3 regions of the Paenibacillus wenxiniae genome follow, and region 1 is predicted to be linked to each of the others. Evidence: a T-box and tRNA genes for the amino acid it is inferred to sense, from the RefSeq annotation. Region 1 holds a T-box; the other regions hold tRNA genes.
The links. A T-box is a leader RNA that pairs with one kind of tRNA and senses whether it is charged. The one in region 1 lies ahead of leuS (leucine--tRNA ligase), so its partner is inferred to be a tRNA-Leu.
Positions count from the first base shown of each region.

Region 2: it encodes a tRNA-Leu, which carries the amino acid that the T-box ahead of leuS (leucine--tRNA ligase) is inferred to sense. The anticodon was not compared.
Region 3: it encodes a tRNA-Leu, which carries the amino acid that the T-box ahead of leuS (leucine--tRNA ligase) is inferred to sense. The anticodon was not compared.

Region 1 covers NZ_JBCGUH010000007.1:167,750-173,244, forward strand. The annotation lists gene AAHF22_RS14435 (ComEA family DNA-binding protein) at 1-434, opposite strand, end outside; gene leuS (leucine--tRNA ligase) at 1,034-3,478, opposite strand; T-box leader at 3,590-3,854, opposite strand; gene AAHF22_RS14445 (MFS transporter) at 3,934-5,187, opposite strand; gene AAHF22_RS14450 (FGGY-family carbohydrate kinase) at 5,221-5,495, opposite strand, start outside.
Region 2 covers NZ_JBCGUH010000001.1:416,404-421,898, forward strand. The annotation lists gene AAHF22_RS01775 (helix-turn-helix transcriptional regulator) at 1-471, opposite strand, end outside; gene AAHF22_RS01780 (MFS transporter) at 608-1,813, shown strand; tRNA gene AAHF22_RS01785 (tRNA-Leu) at 1,914-1,997, opposite strand; gene AAHF22_RS01790 (HAD family hydrolase) at 2,655-3,407, opposite strand; gene AAHF22_RS01795 (zinc-dependent alcohol dehydrogenase) at 3,473-4,510, opposite strand; gene AAHF22_RS01800 (aspartate aminotransferase family protein) at 4,532-5,495, opposite strand, start outside.
Region 3 covers NZ_JBCGUH010000004.1:393,488-398,982, reverse strand. The annotation lists gene AAHF22_RS10440 (organic hydroperoxide resistance protein) at 502-921, opposite strand; gene AAHF22_RS10435 (glutathione peroxidase) at 1,095-1,571, shown strand; tRNA gene AAHF22_RS10430 (tRNA-Leu) at 1,917-1,999, opposite strand; gene AAHF22_RS10425 (urease accessory protein UreF) at 2,384-3,052, shown strand; gene AAHF22_RS10420 (helix-turn-helix domain-containing protein) at 3,488-3,862, opposite strand; gene AAHF22_RS10415 (helix-turn-helix domain-containing protein) at 4,086-4,289, shown strand; tRNA gene AAHF22_RS10410 (tRNA-Leu) at 4,585-4,667, opposite strand; tRNA gene AAHF22_RS10405 (tRNA-Lys) at 4,683-4,755, opposite strand; tRNA gene AAHF22_RS10400 (tRNA-Glu) at 4,775-4,846, opposite strand; gene AAHF22_RS10395 (DeoR/GlpR family DNA-binding transcription regulator) at 5,184-5,495, shown strand, end outside.

The DNA.
Region 1 (5,495 bases):
TCTATCATAGCATCCTTTGTTGCTTTTCCGTTAGCCGGTGCTCCGTCAACTGATGCAGCATCCGTAGCCATGCGTTGGTCAGCCTTTGGTATGACCTCTGTTGTCGATGCTCCAATTGCTGAATCCGCTACTGAGCGATGATCAGCGTGCGTAATTGACTCGCTTTGCGGTACAACGTTTCCCTTGCTGACTGCCCCTGTATAGGCGTCTTGACTTGTTGCTGGTGGATCGGTCACAACGTTAGGCGTACCCTTTTGCTTGCTATATGGATTGTTCTTCGTTGTCGCTTCATTTTCCTGCATAGACACTGCGACACGATCATTCCATGATTGCCATGCTGCCTCCTTGTCCGGTGAATGTATCAGTCCGGCGATCATTAATCCGACTCCTAGCATGCCCAGCACTGCCATCCCTGCTATCATTCCTCGCTTCATCATCTTACCTCCTATGTATTGGAAAAAGCTTACCCTTTCTACGCCAAAATTATTTTCAGACAATACAATAAGCGTAGTGTAATGAACATAATGACTCATTGTCTTGCTACCACTGCATTTACTTGCTATTACTTTATTTAATTGCTACCAATTTATTTAATTTCCATTATTGAATTTGCTTGCGATCACTGAACATGTAGACGCTTCAGTTTCTATAGCAGCAACATATTTTGCCTTCGCAAAAATCCCTTTTCATTGTACCTCGTGTTAGAAGAGCACTAACACGAGCAGATGTGGACAATTTCGTTATCCAACTATTTGACGGTACAGCTTGAGAATGTATAGATGTATTCAACATATGCACCTACATTAACAATATGCAATTAAATAGAGCGCATATATACAAAACAACGCTCCGACCATCATTAGATAGTCGGAGCGTCAAGTGCTGCTTTCACTTTGTCATGCTTTATGAATATACAATTGTAAAATAAAGCGATACATCAAATCGATACTGGTCAGTACATCTTTATAAATGAAAATTTAGTTGAACTATACACAGTAAACTATAGTTCAATTTTTAAACGATAGCTTAACCATTAGTTCGCAACGATGTTTACCAGCTTGCCCGGTACGGCAACGACCTTACGAACGGTTTTGCCTTCGATTGCTTTTTGCACCGTTTCCAGTGACAGTGCGAACTCTTCCAATGCTTTCGCGTCCATATCCTTCGCCACGTTAGCACGCTGTACGATTTTTCCTGTAATCTGAATCACGATTTCCACTTCGGATTCTGTTGTCCATGCTTCGTCATGTGTAGGCCATGCTTGATACGTAATACCGCCTTCATGACCAAGACGTGCCCACAGCTCTTCGGCAATATGCGGAGCCAGCGGGGACAGCAGCTGCACAAAGTTTTCCATCGCTTGACGTGGCAATTCTTCTACTTTGTAAGCTTCATTCGTGAAGATCATCAGCTGACTGATCGCTGTGTTAAAGCGCAGTGCTTCCATATCTTCGCTCACTTTTTTAATCGTTTTGTGCCATGTACGTTTGAACGCATCATCGCCACCGTTAGCAACGATTTTTGGATTCAGGCTACCATCTTCGCTGATGAACAGACGCCATACACGTCCGAGGAAGCGATACATACCTTCCACACCATTTTCGTTCCACGGCTTGGTCGCTTCCAGTGGACCCATAAACATTTCATACAGACGCAATGTATCTGCGCCGTATTCGTTTACGATATCATCTGGATTAATAACGTTACCGCGCGATTTACTCATTTTCTCATTGTTTGTACCGAGGATCATCCCCTGGTTGACCAGCTTGTGGAATGGCTCCTTCGTATGCACAACACCAATATCATATAGCACTTTATGCCAGAAACGAGCATACAGCAAGTGAAGTACAGCGTGCTCTGCACCACCGATATACAGATCGACGGGCAGCCAGTAGTCCAGCTTCTCTTTGGAACACAGCTCCTGATCATTTTTCGGATCGATATAACGCAGGTAATACCAGCAGCTACCTGCCCATTGTGGCATCGTATTCGTCTCGCGGCGTGCTTTCATCCCTGTTTCTGGATCGATCGTGTTCACCCAGTCGGTTGCGTTTGCCAGTGGCGATTCCCCTGTACCGGAAGGCTTGATTTCGTCCAGATCAGGCAATAACAGCGGCAAGCTTTCTTCTGGAACGGGCTTGATCGTACCATCTTCCAGATGCAAGATTGGAATCGGCTCACCCCAGTAACGTTGACGGCTGAACAGCCAGTCACGCAGACGGTACGTCGTTTTGCCTTCACCTTTACCGTGTTGCTCCAGCCATTCGATCATAGCCGGAATCGCTTGCTCGGTCGTCATGCCATCCAGCATACCGGAATTCACATGTGGACCTTCGCCAGTATAAGCTTCCTTCGTCACATCGCCGCCTTCAACGACTTCGATGATCGGCAGCTCGAACTTCTGTGCAAACTCCCAGTCGCGTGTATCATGACCAGGAACCGCCATAATTGCGCCTGTACCATAAGCAGCCAGTACATAGTCAGCGATCCAAATTGGCAGTTTCTCACCGTTCACCGGATTGATCGCATATGCGCCAGTGAATACGCCTGTTTTATCTTTGTTCAGATCGGTACGTTCCAGATCGCTCTTATGCGATGCTTTCTCCTGATACGCTTTGATCGCGTCCTGTTGATCTGCGGTGACGATTTTCTCGACCAGCGCGTGTTCTGGCGCAAGTACACAGTATGTCGCACCAAACAATGTATCGGGGCGAGTCGTGAACACACGAATCTGTTCGTCACTGCCTTCAATATCAAACGTCACTTCCGCACCGGTCGATTTGCCGATCCAGTTGCGCTGCATGTCTTTGATGCTTTCCGCCCAATCCAACTCTTCCAGATCATCCAGCAGGCGATCGGCATACTCGGTAATTTTCAGCATCCATTGACGCATCGGGCGACGAATAACCGGGTGTCCACCACGCTCACTTTTGCCATCGATGACTTCTTCATTTGCCAGTACGGTACCGAGTGCAGGACACCAGTTCACCGGAATTTCAGCGATATAAGCCAAACCTTTTTTGTACAATTGCAGGAAAATCCATTGTGTCCATTTATAATAATCCGGGTCTGTCGTACTAATTTCACGATCCCAATCATAGGAGAAACCGAGTGATTTGATCTGACGGCGGAAGTTGTTGACGTTTTGCTGGGTAAAGTCCCGTGGATGACCACCCTTATCAATCGCATACTGCTCTGCTGGCAAACCGAATGCATCCCAGCCCATCGGATGCAGCACATTAAAGCCTTTCATCCGTTTGTAACGGGAAACGATATCCGTTGCTGTGTATCCTTCAGGGTGACCTACGTGCAGACCGGCCCCTGACGGATAAGGGAACATATCGAGTGCATAAAATTTCGGCTTACTCGTCTCGTCCTCGGTTTTGAATGTTTTGTTCTGATCCCAGTAGCCTTGCCACTTCGGTTCAATCTCCTGCGGGCGGTAACCCTGTGGAGCTGCATGATTATCTGTCGTCATACATGTTCCTCCTTCAAATAATGTAAGTATGGTCGTTGCGGCGACCCTGTATACCGTATGTGCACGGCGCGTAAACCATAAAAAAGCCCCTCATCCCCAGCGTATAAAATCGCTAGGGACGAGAGGCTGTTCTCGCGGTACCACCCTAGTTAGCGAACAGTATGCTTCACTATTCACTCACTTAGTTGCCTGATAACGGCAGGAAGCCGATGCGGTTTGGATTGACTGCACTGTTGTATCAGCATACAGCATGTCTGTAGTCTTTCTTGCCACATATCTCCAAGGCGAGTTCGTACCCGTATCATATCGGCTTGCACCAACCGCCGACTCTCTACCAATGCTTACCGGTACTACTATTCCTTTTCACTGAGTATTACGTATGTCCAGACATGGCTTGCCCGGTTGTAACAATGTTTTTATTGTAAAAAAGTTAACGGGTAAAGTCAACAGCTCAATCAGGCGATTTTGCCACGCAGTCGTCTTTTCGCTTTGACACGTGTTGCCTCTTCTTCCGGTGTCGTAATAAATCGAGTAATAACGGCACTAATAAAATATAGGATCGCAAACACCCAGACGACTCCCTGTGCACCGATTGTACCGATAAAAGCATACGCAATCGCAGGCGCAATAAAAGCGGATAAGCCTGCGCCCAGATTGACAATCGACATGGCAGGACCTTTGTTGCCGCCAGACACGGACGGTGCCAGCGCAGCAATCGGTACATACCCTGCCAGCAAGCCGCCCCAGATAAACCCGACGATCGTCGTTAGCCACAGATTACCATTTGTCCATTCGGGCACATAATATAGCAGTAGGGTGAAAATTCCGCAGCCTACACCGCCAAACCACATGACCGTCTGTCTCCAACCAAATTTATCACCGATTATACCAAACAATAGATTAAATACGATATTTCCGAGGAAAATCGTGCCCCATACATTGAGCCATGTTGTCGTTGTAATCCCGTACTGAGCCATATGTAACGGTAAAAAGACAGGGAATCCATACGAGCCAACACTGTTAATAATACGTACAATACCGCTCAGTCCAACTTTAGGATGAGATTTCACAATCGTTAACCCTTTGCCCAACTCGCGCAGTGTCTCACTCGTATTGCCTGCTTTTTTAGGAAGCTTATCACGGTTTAACAATAAGGCGAACACCGCACCAATCGCTGCCAGTACTACGGCACTCCATAATGTGCGCATATAACCGAGGTGGGTAATCGCATAACTGGAATAATATGCACCCAGTACGAACATCCCCCCGGAATAAGCGACCCAGAACCATCCGATCGCTGTACCGAGACGCTTTTGCGGACTTCGATACGTAATCCACGTCAGAAAAGAATACGCAAACAGTGGATAACCAAACCCTTTGACTGCATACGTGATTAACATGATCGGATAATTAAGATTCGAAATACCAAAAGCGATAAATGCCGAAGTGCCGATCACATAAAATAAAAAGCCAAGTAACATCGATTTCTTCGCGCCAAATGCTTCTAAAAATACACCGGAGAACCAGGAAGCGATAGCTAATGTTACACCATAGATCGTAAATAATAGCCCGGCATCCTGTACGCTCAATCCTTGCTGTACCAAATACGGGCTGAGCCAGCCTGCCTCCAATCCATCACCCATCATGAAAATCAATACACCGAGATAACCCCAAGCCAGTGTTTTAGGAATCCCAACTCGATCCAGTATGTTCATCATGTACACTCCTATGCGATTTATATTTTAATGACGAAGTTCAGAGATGGCGTCTTGTATAGATGCTGTAGCCGTGGCTATTTTCGTATGACTGCCAAACCATAACTGCGTCTGCCGCCACTGTTTATAATCTTGCTCTAAAGCTTCGGATGGTTGAGGGATAAATATATGAACCGGCTGCTCCTGCTCCACACGATCCCTATAACCTAACGCTTGATTGCAAAGCGTTACAGCTCCAGCGACCGATGCCTGTTCATAGCCTTCACGTACCCGTATTTCCTGTCCTAGTAAATTGGCTAACG
Region 2 (5,495 bases), on a different contig from region 1:
GGCGCGCCAGATGGAATTACGCTCAAGAGGCGACATTTTATTGTAATTACCAAATACTACACTCGCGGCACGATTCCATGCTATGATCGTCCAATAATAATCCATTACATACGCTGGATGTGGTAGCTGAACGTCAAGAAAACGCTGCATTCGCTCCGAAACGCCGTCCAGCATAGGAACCGTTTCTGGCCATCGATGCTGTGCCAATGAGAACAAATACTGTTGCTCTTGCATATTTAGCTGCAAAGCATGAGCGAGCGACGCTAACACTTCAGGTGACGGATGAACAGCTCTTCCCTGCTCTAACCGAACATACCAGTCTATACTTATATTCGCCAGATCAGCAACTTCTTCTCGGCGTAATCCAGCTACCCTGCGCGTCCGCTTATCCATGATGCCTAACTGTTCAGGACTAAGGCTATTACGTTTACGTTTCAAAAAATCGCCCAGTTCACGATACTGTTGCTTCATCATGACAACCTCACTTTCTCATTATCGGGCCGATACTCAAGGTAGTATTGTTAATCCTAGGATTAAGGCTCCCTTCAACAACGTTGCTGCTCCTTTTACAATAGGACACAAATGAAGGGAAAGCAGGGATAGACCTATGCACGCATTTCACTCTAAACGTCAAACGATTTCATCTACAATGGAATGGACATTAAGCATCATCTGTATGCTGGTCGTTGCCAATTTGTATTATGACCAGATGTTATTACCTGATCTTGCACATACTTTTCATCTTCCTTTTCAACATATCGGAGTTGTATTAACCGTCCTACAACTTGGTTATACAGCAGGTTTATTGCTTATTGTGCCCTTGGGAGATCGATGGGAACGAAAACGACTCATTATGCTCAGCCTAGGATGCTCTGCATTATGTCTGTTTATGATGACGATAGTGCATTCATTTGGCTGGCTGCTCTTTTTTGCCACTTTATTAGGCTTTAGCGGATTCGCTGCACAGATGATCATTCCTTATCTCGCCTCTACACTTGTAGCTCCGCGCAAGTCGGCTGCTATCAGCAAATGCTTAACCGGAATTTTTCTCGGTACACTACTAGGCAGACTCAGCGGCGGCTGGATTGGACAATTATGGGGGTGGACTGCTGTACATGATGTTGCAGCGATCGCTTTGTTAATCGGGATGATCATTGTGTATATCTATTTGCCAACCGATTATGCGCTTAAAGAACCTTCCTATGTACGCATTATGAGTTCCTTATGGACACTAATACGCACGGAACCTATTTTAAGAGAAACGATGTGGATTGGTGCAATTACTTTTACTGTATTTAATATATTTTGGGCACCACTCTCCCACTTGCTGCATCAAGCTCCCTATGATCTGAATAGCGGGATGGCAAGCAATTTCGGATTGATTGGTATGGCAGGTGCATTGGCTGCCGGTTTTGCAAGTAAGCTACCCAATCGTGTCCATATACGATACTGGAACATGTTTGCGCTTGGCTTGATGTTGATTTCATTTATCGTGTTAAGCATCCCATGGAATCAGTTATGGATATTAATTGCAGTTACATTTGTACTAGATATCGGTTCACGCATGAATATGTCGCTTAATCAAGCACGTCTCTATCAATTAGCTCCAGCCTATCATAGCCGCTTGAACTCGATATATATGGTCAGTTATTATATAGGCGGTGCGATCGGCTCCTATATCGGAACGACGGTCGCAGCAAGTTATCATTTTCCTACATTAGCATTGATCGCGATCTTGTTGTTGTGCATCGGTTTACTATCCATCTATGTCCATATCGTTCGTGACGCGAATGCTGAGTCTGTTACCAAATAAGGCACCCTAACATAAAGCAATATATAAAAACTCCTGAATCGTCACAAGGACAGACTCAAGAGTTCATATATCATGATATTCACTTATCATCATCACAAAATGCGGTCGAGAGGACTCGAACCTCCACGGGGGTAAGCCCACACGGACCTGAACCGTGCGCGTCTGCCAATTCCGCCACGACCGCATAATCACATGTTACCGTTACATGATCATAATCATCCATTTCTCGGCGACAAAAAATAGAATACCATATTAGTTAGCAAGCGTCAAACGTTTTTATAGGTTTGCTCATTTGGTTTGTTTACTCGATTTACTCACTGGGTTTGTTAACTTGATTTGATTACTACGTTTACTCACTGGATGTGTTCACTTGATTTGATTACTAGGTTTATTCACTCGCTCTGCTTACTATATATATTACCTTTTACATCAAACCTTTGTCTGCTTTAGGCTACTTTCTTTGGTGCACAGTAGTTAGAAAGATGTACCCAGCGGTAGAACATTTTTGTTCATCTAACTTTAAGGAAGATCAGCATTTGGGTTCCTTTTCTATTTTCGATTTCCGATTGTATATGTATTCCATACAACGATACCCGTCTATATCCGCAGCGATCAGGTTCCACCTGTATATACCTGACCGCTGCTAGTATAGATAACGCCAGTAATGTCATCATTATTCGGTGGTGCTCATCGTTAATGCTCGATCAGTCGCCACATCATTCGCTTTCATTTTGCAATTTGAGCACATTTAGGACGAAGACCAATCTTCAATACCTATCTGGCCTTTACTACATAGCTGTATGAATGAGACCATTTCACTTTGCTTACCGCTCATCCTGTATTATGATTCCGCGTTTCTTCTATAGAAAGGCAGATGCTCACGAAGCGCGAACAATTGATCATAACGATGAATAACCGTATTCGCTTGCTCCAGATTTTGTGAACCAGAACCTGGATTCTGGTGACCGATACAGCGCATGCCTGCTGCACGAGCTGCTTTTACACCATTGCGTGAGTCCTCAATCACAAGGCAGCGTTCCGGTGGAATGCCAAGCATCTGTGCAGCATGCAGGAAAATGTCAGGCGCTGGTTTACCATGTGCAACTTCTTCTCCGCTTACCATGCCTTGAAAATAATTCCGTAGCTCTAACCGCTCCAAAATTAACTCAATCAGCGCACGCGGTGAAGACGAAGCGACAAACATCGGTATATTCGCTTCTTTTAACCAATCCAGCCAGGCAATCAGCCCTTCAAATGGACGTAGCTGCGGATGCTCACGAATTACATCCATGACATGTTGCACATGAAAAGCGAGCATATCTTCAACTGTACATTGCAGACGATGACGCTGCTGCACCTGCTGGAACATAGATGCCAGCGTCACCCCTACATACGTATGATGCTCTTCTTCTTCCACCTGTGCACCGAAGTGAACAAATGTACTTTTTTCAATATCAAAATAGATTGGCTCACTGTCAATCAGCACACCGTCCATATCAAAAATAACGCCTTCAATAGGTTCAACCAGCCAGTCGGCACGTTCACCTTTATTCGTATCTGCAAGTGCCGAGGCACCCGATTGTTCAGTTGTCATCATTCATTCCTCCTTCCATTACAGACCATTACACAAGTTACGAGCATACCATACTTATTTTCACATCAGGTCGATTGCAATACAACTTTGATCGCGCTGGAAGCGGTCTTGAGTGTACCATCATCCAGATCACAGCCGAGCATCCGGAATGCTTCCTGATACGATTGCAGCGGATACGTATGTGTAATTAGCTTTTTCGCCGGCACGAGACCACGTTCGATCATATAATGCGCGGTGGCAAATGTACCAAGCGAATCGATCGAGCCAATGATTTTCAGACTGCGATCCACGACTTCTTTCGGATTAAAGCTACTCACTCCATCGCGCAGACCGACCAGCATCAAATAGCCACCATGCGCCAGATTGGATAGCACCTGTGTACCGATCGCACCTGTCGTATCTACAATCAGATCCACCTGATGATCATCAGGCGAAATGCCCTGTACTGCCGCATCAAAAGAAGCATACGTATCCCACTGATCGGGTGCGATCGAATGAGCCAGCTCTAATCGTTCCTCGGAAATGTCCACGATACTGCCGATCACACCTTTTGAAGCAAGTGCGTAACTATATAGCATACCGATTGGACCTGCACCTAGAATGATCGTGCGGAAATTCGGCAATAATTGAATCTGATTAATACCGGTCAGCATGCAGCTCAGCGGCTCGGTCAATGTCGCTTCTTCATAGCTAACATGATCAGCAAGCTTGTACAGAAAACGATCTTCTGTCACATAATAATCGGTAAATGTACCATCACTGCTCACGCCGGTCTCGGTCGTGCTTTTGTGCAGGCAATGATTTTGGCGTCCGGTACGACACATTTTGCATTGACCACAATAATACGTTGGATCGATTACGACGCGATCGCCGGGCTGTAAATTTTGTACATTCGGCCCAATCTCGATCACTTCGCCTGCGGATTCATGACCCAAAATAATCGATGATTTGGCATGATATTTGCCACTAATGATACCGAGATCAGTACCGCACACACCGGTAGCGTGAATGCGCACGATGACGTCATGGTCACCTCGAATTTGTGGGCGTGGGCGTTCTTCAAGTGCCACATCCCAGGCGGAACGATAAACTAGTGAAAGCATAGTGATTCCCCTCTCTGTTCGTTAACCCATTTTTTGCAAAACGCGTTCCAGACGACCGATAATCTCCACAATCTCATCTTCGGTTACGGTCAACGATGGACGAACTTTAACGACATTACCAAATCCATAACGCGAGCCGCGCAGGATCAGGTTCTCATCACGGAATGCCATATCGATAATTGCATTGGCTTTGCGCGAATCCGGCGCGCCATCGCCATCCACGATTTCCAGACCCCACATCAAACCAACGCCGCGTGCTTCGCCAATCGTATCGGGATACAGCTCGGCCAGTGGAGACAGCAGATTGCCAAGCAGTTCTCCTTTGCTGCGTACGCTTTCCAGGAAGCCCGGTGCCGATACGACTTCCATCGTCGAACGTGCCGCCGTCAAAGAAATCATATTACTGCCCGATGTAAAAGAATGCTCGTGCTTTTCCAGTATGTTCAGACGAGACTGCATAAGTACTGCTGCTACCGGTACACCGATACCGCCCAGACCTTTAGCCAGCGTAATGATATCAGGTTTAATATCAAACAGTGTACTCGCGTACATATAGCCTGTACGTCCGATCCCTGTCTGTACCTCGTCAGCAATCAAAATCATATTATGTTCATCACACAGCTTACGGAGCTGCTTGAAATATTCCATCGGTGGAATGATATTACCGCCATTGCCAAGAATCGGTTCAATAATCATGCATGCAGTGGAACCGGAGCCACCAAATTCAAGCTGATCGGACAGCGCTTCAATACATTGCATCGCGCAATGATCTGGATCACTCTGGAACGGGCAACGGTAGCAATACGGTACAGGCACATGAAGTGAGTTCGGTACAGTAGAGTTTGGGAAGCCTTTACGACGGAATGCGTTACCAGAAATGCCAGTCGCAAATTGTGTCTGCCCATGATGCGAATAGTACAGGCTGACAATATCGCGCTCGCCTGTATACTTTTGCGCAATCTTGGTTGCACACTCGTTGGCAGTT
Region 3 (5,495 bases), on a different contig from region 1:
TTTAATCGAGTTTTGGACAAAAAGTTGAACGATAGATGTAATCTGACATTAAACTTCGTTCCTCAAAGTTCCTCAAAAAAGCTAAACTACGGCGTGTACGCAAACTTTTTTGCTGGCACAGACACCACTCCGGCAAGCAATAAAGGGACAAACTTCAGTATCGCACAGAAATCTAGGGAGTGAGGCTACAATGTAGATTACTGTGCTCAAAGCTCGTCCTTTTCCCTTATTTTCCTTCATCCGTTCCGTATGGCTTACATGTATACAGGTTTACGTACACATTAGATTGCAGCATCGTAAGGTATATATTCCCGTATACTATACCTACTTCTTTACAGCATACACAGCCATAAAAATACCCCCTTTGCCTAGACAAAAGGGGTATCAATTCGCATCATTCATACAGCAACTGCACCGGCTATCACTTTATATTCGTGCACAACATAATACACATATAAAGCACTAAACAGCTAAAGCACTATACAGCGCCAGTCGCTAGCATTAGACGATATTCAATTCTACATCGATATTGCCGCGCGTCGCTTTGGAATACGGGCAAAATTCATGCGCTTTTTTTGCAATTTCCAGTGCTTCATCATGCGATAAGCCTGGAATGCTTACATCCAGACGTACCGATAGCTTAAAGCCATCGTCTGTCGGATCTTTATCGATCATGACGTTACTTGTAACGAGTGTATCGGTTACGTTCACTTTTGCTTTACGTGCCACATTCGCCAGCGCGCTCTGATAACATGCGCCATATCCAGCAGCGAACAGCTCCTCTGGATTGGTGCCATTACCGCCACCGCCGCCGAGTTCTTTCGGCATCACCAGATTCACATCTACAGCACCTGTGCTGGATTCTACTTTACCTTGACGTCCACCATGAACTTTCGCTATTGCAGTATATAATGCCATTATCATTCAGCTCCTTCATACGTCATATATTTTGAACCAACACTATATTTGTAAAGCACTCTCTTTTAATTGAAACGCCATTCTTTAAATTACATAGGTAAACTAAAATTGACTTTATCACTTTAATTTCCTAAAATTAAGTTGATATCATTATAATAAAGGGGGCTGTGTAACGAATGAATGTGTATGATTTTAAAGCGACTACGATGCGTGGCGAAGAGGTATCACTGGATCAATACGAAGGTAAAACACTGCTTATCGTCAATACAGCGAGTAAATGCGGATTAACGCCACAATTCTCCGGTCTGCAAGAACTGTACGACAAATTTAAAGATCAGAACTTTGAAATTTTAGGCTTTCCGAGCAATCAGTTTGCCAATCAAGATCCTGATAGTAATGAAGAAATCTCTGAATTTTGTCAGCTTAATTACGGAGTTAGCTTTCCGATGTTTGAAAAGATTAATGTGAACGGTTCGGATGCACATCCCCTTTTTAAATATTTAGCAGAACAAGCGCCCGGTATTTTAGGTTCTAAAGCAATCAAATGGAATTTCACTAAATTTTTGATTAGCCCTGACGGTACACCGGTGAAGCGTTATTCTCCGCAAACGACACCGGATAAGATTGAAGATGACATTCGCAAACAACTGTAAAAATTATCTTCGCAGGCGATCTCAATATGCTTTTCCCTGGGATTATACTATGCATTATTTTAAATCTAATAAATGGACCGAATCGATAGTCAAGTCACTCCAGCCCGTGTAAAATCCCGGCTTAAATCCAAATGCAAAACACCGTGATTGCGACGAGTTTAAACACCAGCACCTATAAAAACACGTATACAATGCCTATGACTATATGAAACAATAACAATACAAAAACAATGCTACATGCAAAAACAATGCTATATGCAAAAAAGCAAGCAACTGAAATCCTAATAGGATCAATTGCTTGCTTTTTCTTTTTACAGAAGTAAGTCTGTACGCTTGTTACATTAATGCGGTCGAGAGGACTCGAACCTCCACGGGTATACACCCACTACCCCCTCAAGATAGCGTGTCTGCCATTCCACCACGACCGCGCAGACAATATCAGCTGTTGAGTTGTTAATGGTGCTAACAATCCGCAACAACTTTTATAATATACCATCTTCTTTTGCAGTTGTAAATCCTTATTTTAAATCATAGTATAAACTATCATATATATTACATATCATGTTATATATAATCCTGAAAACCCAATTTACTTTAGCTCTTTTTATAGTTTCACCAGATAAAATTACATTTTTTAACTTAAATCATTTTAATTAGGTTAATATTATTGACATAGTGGCTACAATTATGTAACTATTATTAACAAAAACATTCCTATTCTTTATTCCAATGGCTATAATCACATTAGCTATGACAGATAAACAGACATATACACAAAAAGTTTAACCCTACCTTGCGGAGGAGGATTTAAAATGAAAAGCAATCAGAAGTTGCTTGTGTATGTGCAACTACTGGAAGCTAAGCTGCCAACAGCTAGCTTTACTCATGCTCATAATCTGGAACGGTATGTGCAGGAAGGTAAGATTACTAATGTAGCTGAGCTAGAGCATCATATTCACCATCATTTGCAGCCTCATTTGTTTCGCTGGGAAGCGCCGGCGATTTATAATGTCTATCATGCAGAAACAGAACAGGATGCTCATACTATTGCCCGTATGGATCGAGCAATTATGGAACAAATTATCGAGCCGGATCATATGGAAGAAGCAATCAAAACAGGGAAACGCTTACTGAAGCTAGCCCGCAATTTATATCCGTGGATGCGTTTTGAACTATTGGAACAGGCGATGAAACAGCATGGAGCCATTCTTTCTCTGACCGTCCTTCATGCCTGGATCAATATCCAGCTTGGCATGCAGCGCGAACAGGCCATCGAGTGTTACTTTTATACTTTATTGTCCTGTTGTATGGGCAGAGTCGCCCGTCCGCTTGGTTTAACGATACGAGAAGCTCAGCAGCTTACTGACCAATGGTCTTCTACGATGAATGAGCAATGGTTAGAGCAAGTTTATAAAGCACGTCCTAAACAGGAAAACGATCCGCTTGCTCATTCGTTTCCGCCCCCACTTCCATTATCGTGAAATATGGCAGGTGGCAGGTCATTGAGATCTCTTTTCCATCGTTATCATTCGTCATTCGCTGTACTCCATGCTTATCTATTCAATCGGTCATGATGATAGCAAATTTAGCCAAACAGGCAGGTACTCTCGTCTCGTTACTAAAGGAGAGTACCTGCCTGTTTTTATAAACGTACATGGACGTATGCCATACTACGATAAATCTGTGCCCGATCACTAGCGTGTAAAACACCACTAAATCCATCGTGATTCGAATTACACTTATTTATTGTAGGTTGCGTCATACTATGCCACTACTCGTTTATCGCCCTTCACAACCTGTATCCTATCAAAACATTCCCCAAGCTTGGCATCCACTTCATATCACCTTGATTGACTATAGTTACATGCTGCATGTCAATTCCGATTCAAGGCAAGCCGACGTTATAAACCTAGCAATTAGCGATTACTGCCCTGCTGCCTGGATTTACGATATACCGAAAACTCAATATATTCTTTAATAAAATCCTTTTCGCGTTCAGACAATATTTCATCCTGGCAATTCAATTGCCCCATAAGTTCAAAAAAATACGGGCTGGATTGCTCGTTCACTGTTTGTGTATAACGTTCTTTGCCTGTAAGCAACCAGTCCAGACTGACATCAAAATAAGCTGCAATTTCAATCAGCTTGTGTGTACCTGGTGTCGACTTGCCACGCTTCCAGTCTCCGAAGTTACCGGTACTGATTTTGAGTTGTTCACAAAAGGACTTTTTCGTAATGCCTTTATTTTTGATCAGTAATTCAATGCGTTCATAAATGGATTGCGACTGCATATGATTTCAACTCCCCGACCATGTCATCTAAAGCTTCTAATAACACTTTTATAAGTAATTTAATATTGATAAAAATCGCATTTAAGTATATACTTTATCTAACGACATTTTTTTACTTCTTTTCCTGAATCATTATACCATAGAGCCTATAGAAATCGGGAACCGGTACCGATGATATAGTCCTATAGTACGTTATACTTTTAGCAAGCAAGGGGTGATACCGTTGAACCGCAAGCAGCCTGTTACCTCCTTCGGTTGGGCTATTAAACAAAGGCTGGCAGAGCTACAAATGGATCAAAAGACGTTTTGCGAGTGTTACGGGATTCCGCCATCTCGTTTATCCAATCTGATCAATGGCACACGCAAGGCGACTCGATACCGTAAACAAGTCGCTGAACTACTCGATATTCCTGAGTATTTTCAATAAATGGCTGTCTACGTTCGATTAAGGGCGTACATAATCAAGCAACACAATCGGCTTCATAACTACCCATTCCAGCTTTTCGGATAAATACTGATATTCCGCCTGCCATGAGAATTATGTAGTCTGTCTAGCTTCAAACCAAAACACAATTATGATTACTAATATAGTATGGTTTGGAATGGAATTCAACAAGGTTATGCGCAAGATCACCTTATTTATTCAAATTATTCCATTTTATTCTACAAATTGCAAACAAAAAGTCCCTGTTATAAAACAGGGACTTTTACGTATTGCAGAATGCGGTCGAGAGGACTCGAACCTCCACGGGTATACACCCACTACCCCCTCAAGATAGCGTGTCTGCCATTCCACCACGACCGCATGGCATATAAAAAGTGAGCCATGAAGGACTCGAACCTTCGACACCCTGATTAAAAGTCAGGTGCTCTACCAACTGAGCTAATGGCTCTCACTCATAAAATAAGGGATGACCCGTAGGGGATTCGAACCCCTGTTACCTCCGTGAAAGGGAGGTGTCTTAACCCCTTGACCAACGGGCCACATTTTCTCAACAACAAAAATGATTATATCAAGTACAGAGTTATATTGCAAGCATTTTTTTATTGTTTTTTGATATGCTATGTTCCAGCCTGCTTGAAGCTGAATTTCTAATCATCACTTGTAGTTTCACTTACGAATACTTATAATAACTTATATAAACTTAAATATGCATGATAAATACTGCATTATACTTATTTCAACTTATTTCAACTTATCGAGTTGCTAAATCAATTGTTATCTGCTGTGTATCTACTTGTTGTGCTTACAATAACAAGTAACCTATACCTATGATCTCAGTTCGATTTAGTAAATCCCTTCTTCCAAAGGAGAATACTTATGTATCAGGAAGAACGTATGCTTCATATTTTGGAGTATCTGAGTAAACATCAACGAATTACAGTTGAAGATATCTGCCGTATATTTCAGGTGTCCCGTGATACTGCCAGACGTGATCTTGTACGGCTAGAAGAACAAAATGCGATCGTGCGTACTCGTGGCGGTGCCTTACTTTCAGCTGGCCCTATCGTCATCCCAAGTTATAATGATCGACTGAACACCGTATCCGCTGAGAAAAAGCTCATTGGTCGCCGTGCAGCACAGCTCGTTCAGAGCGGACAGCGCATTATCCTCGATTCTTCCACTACCGTT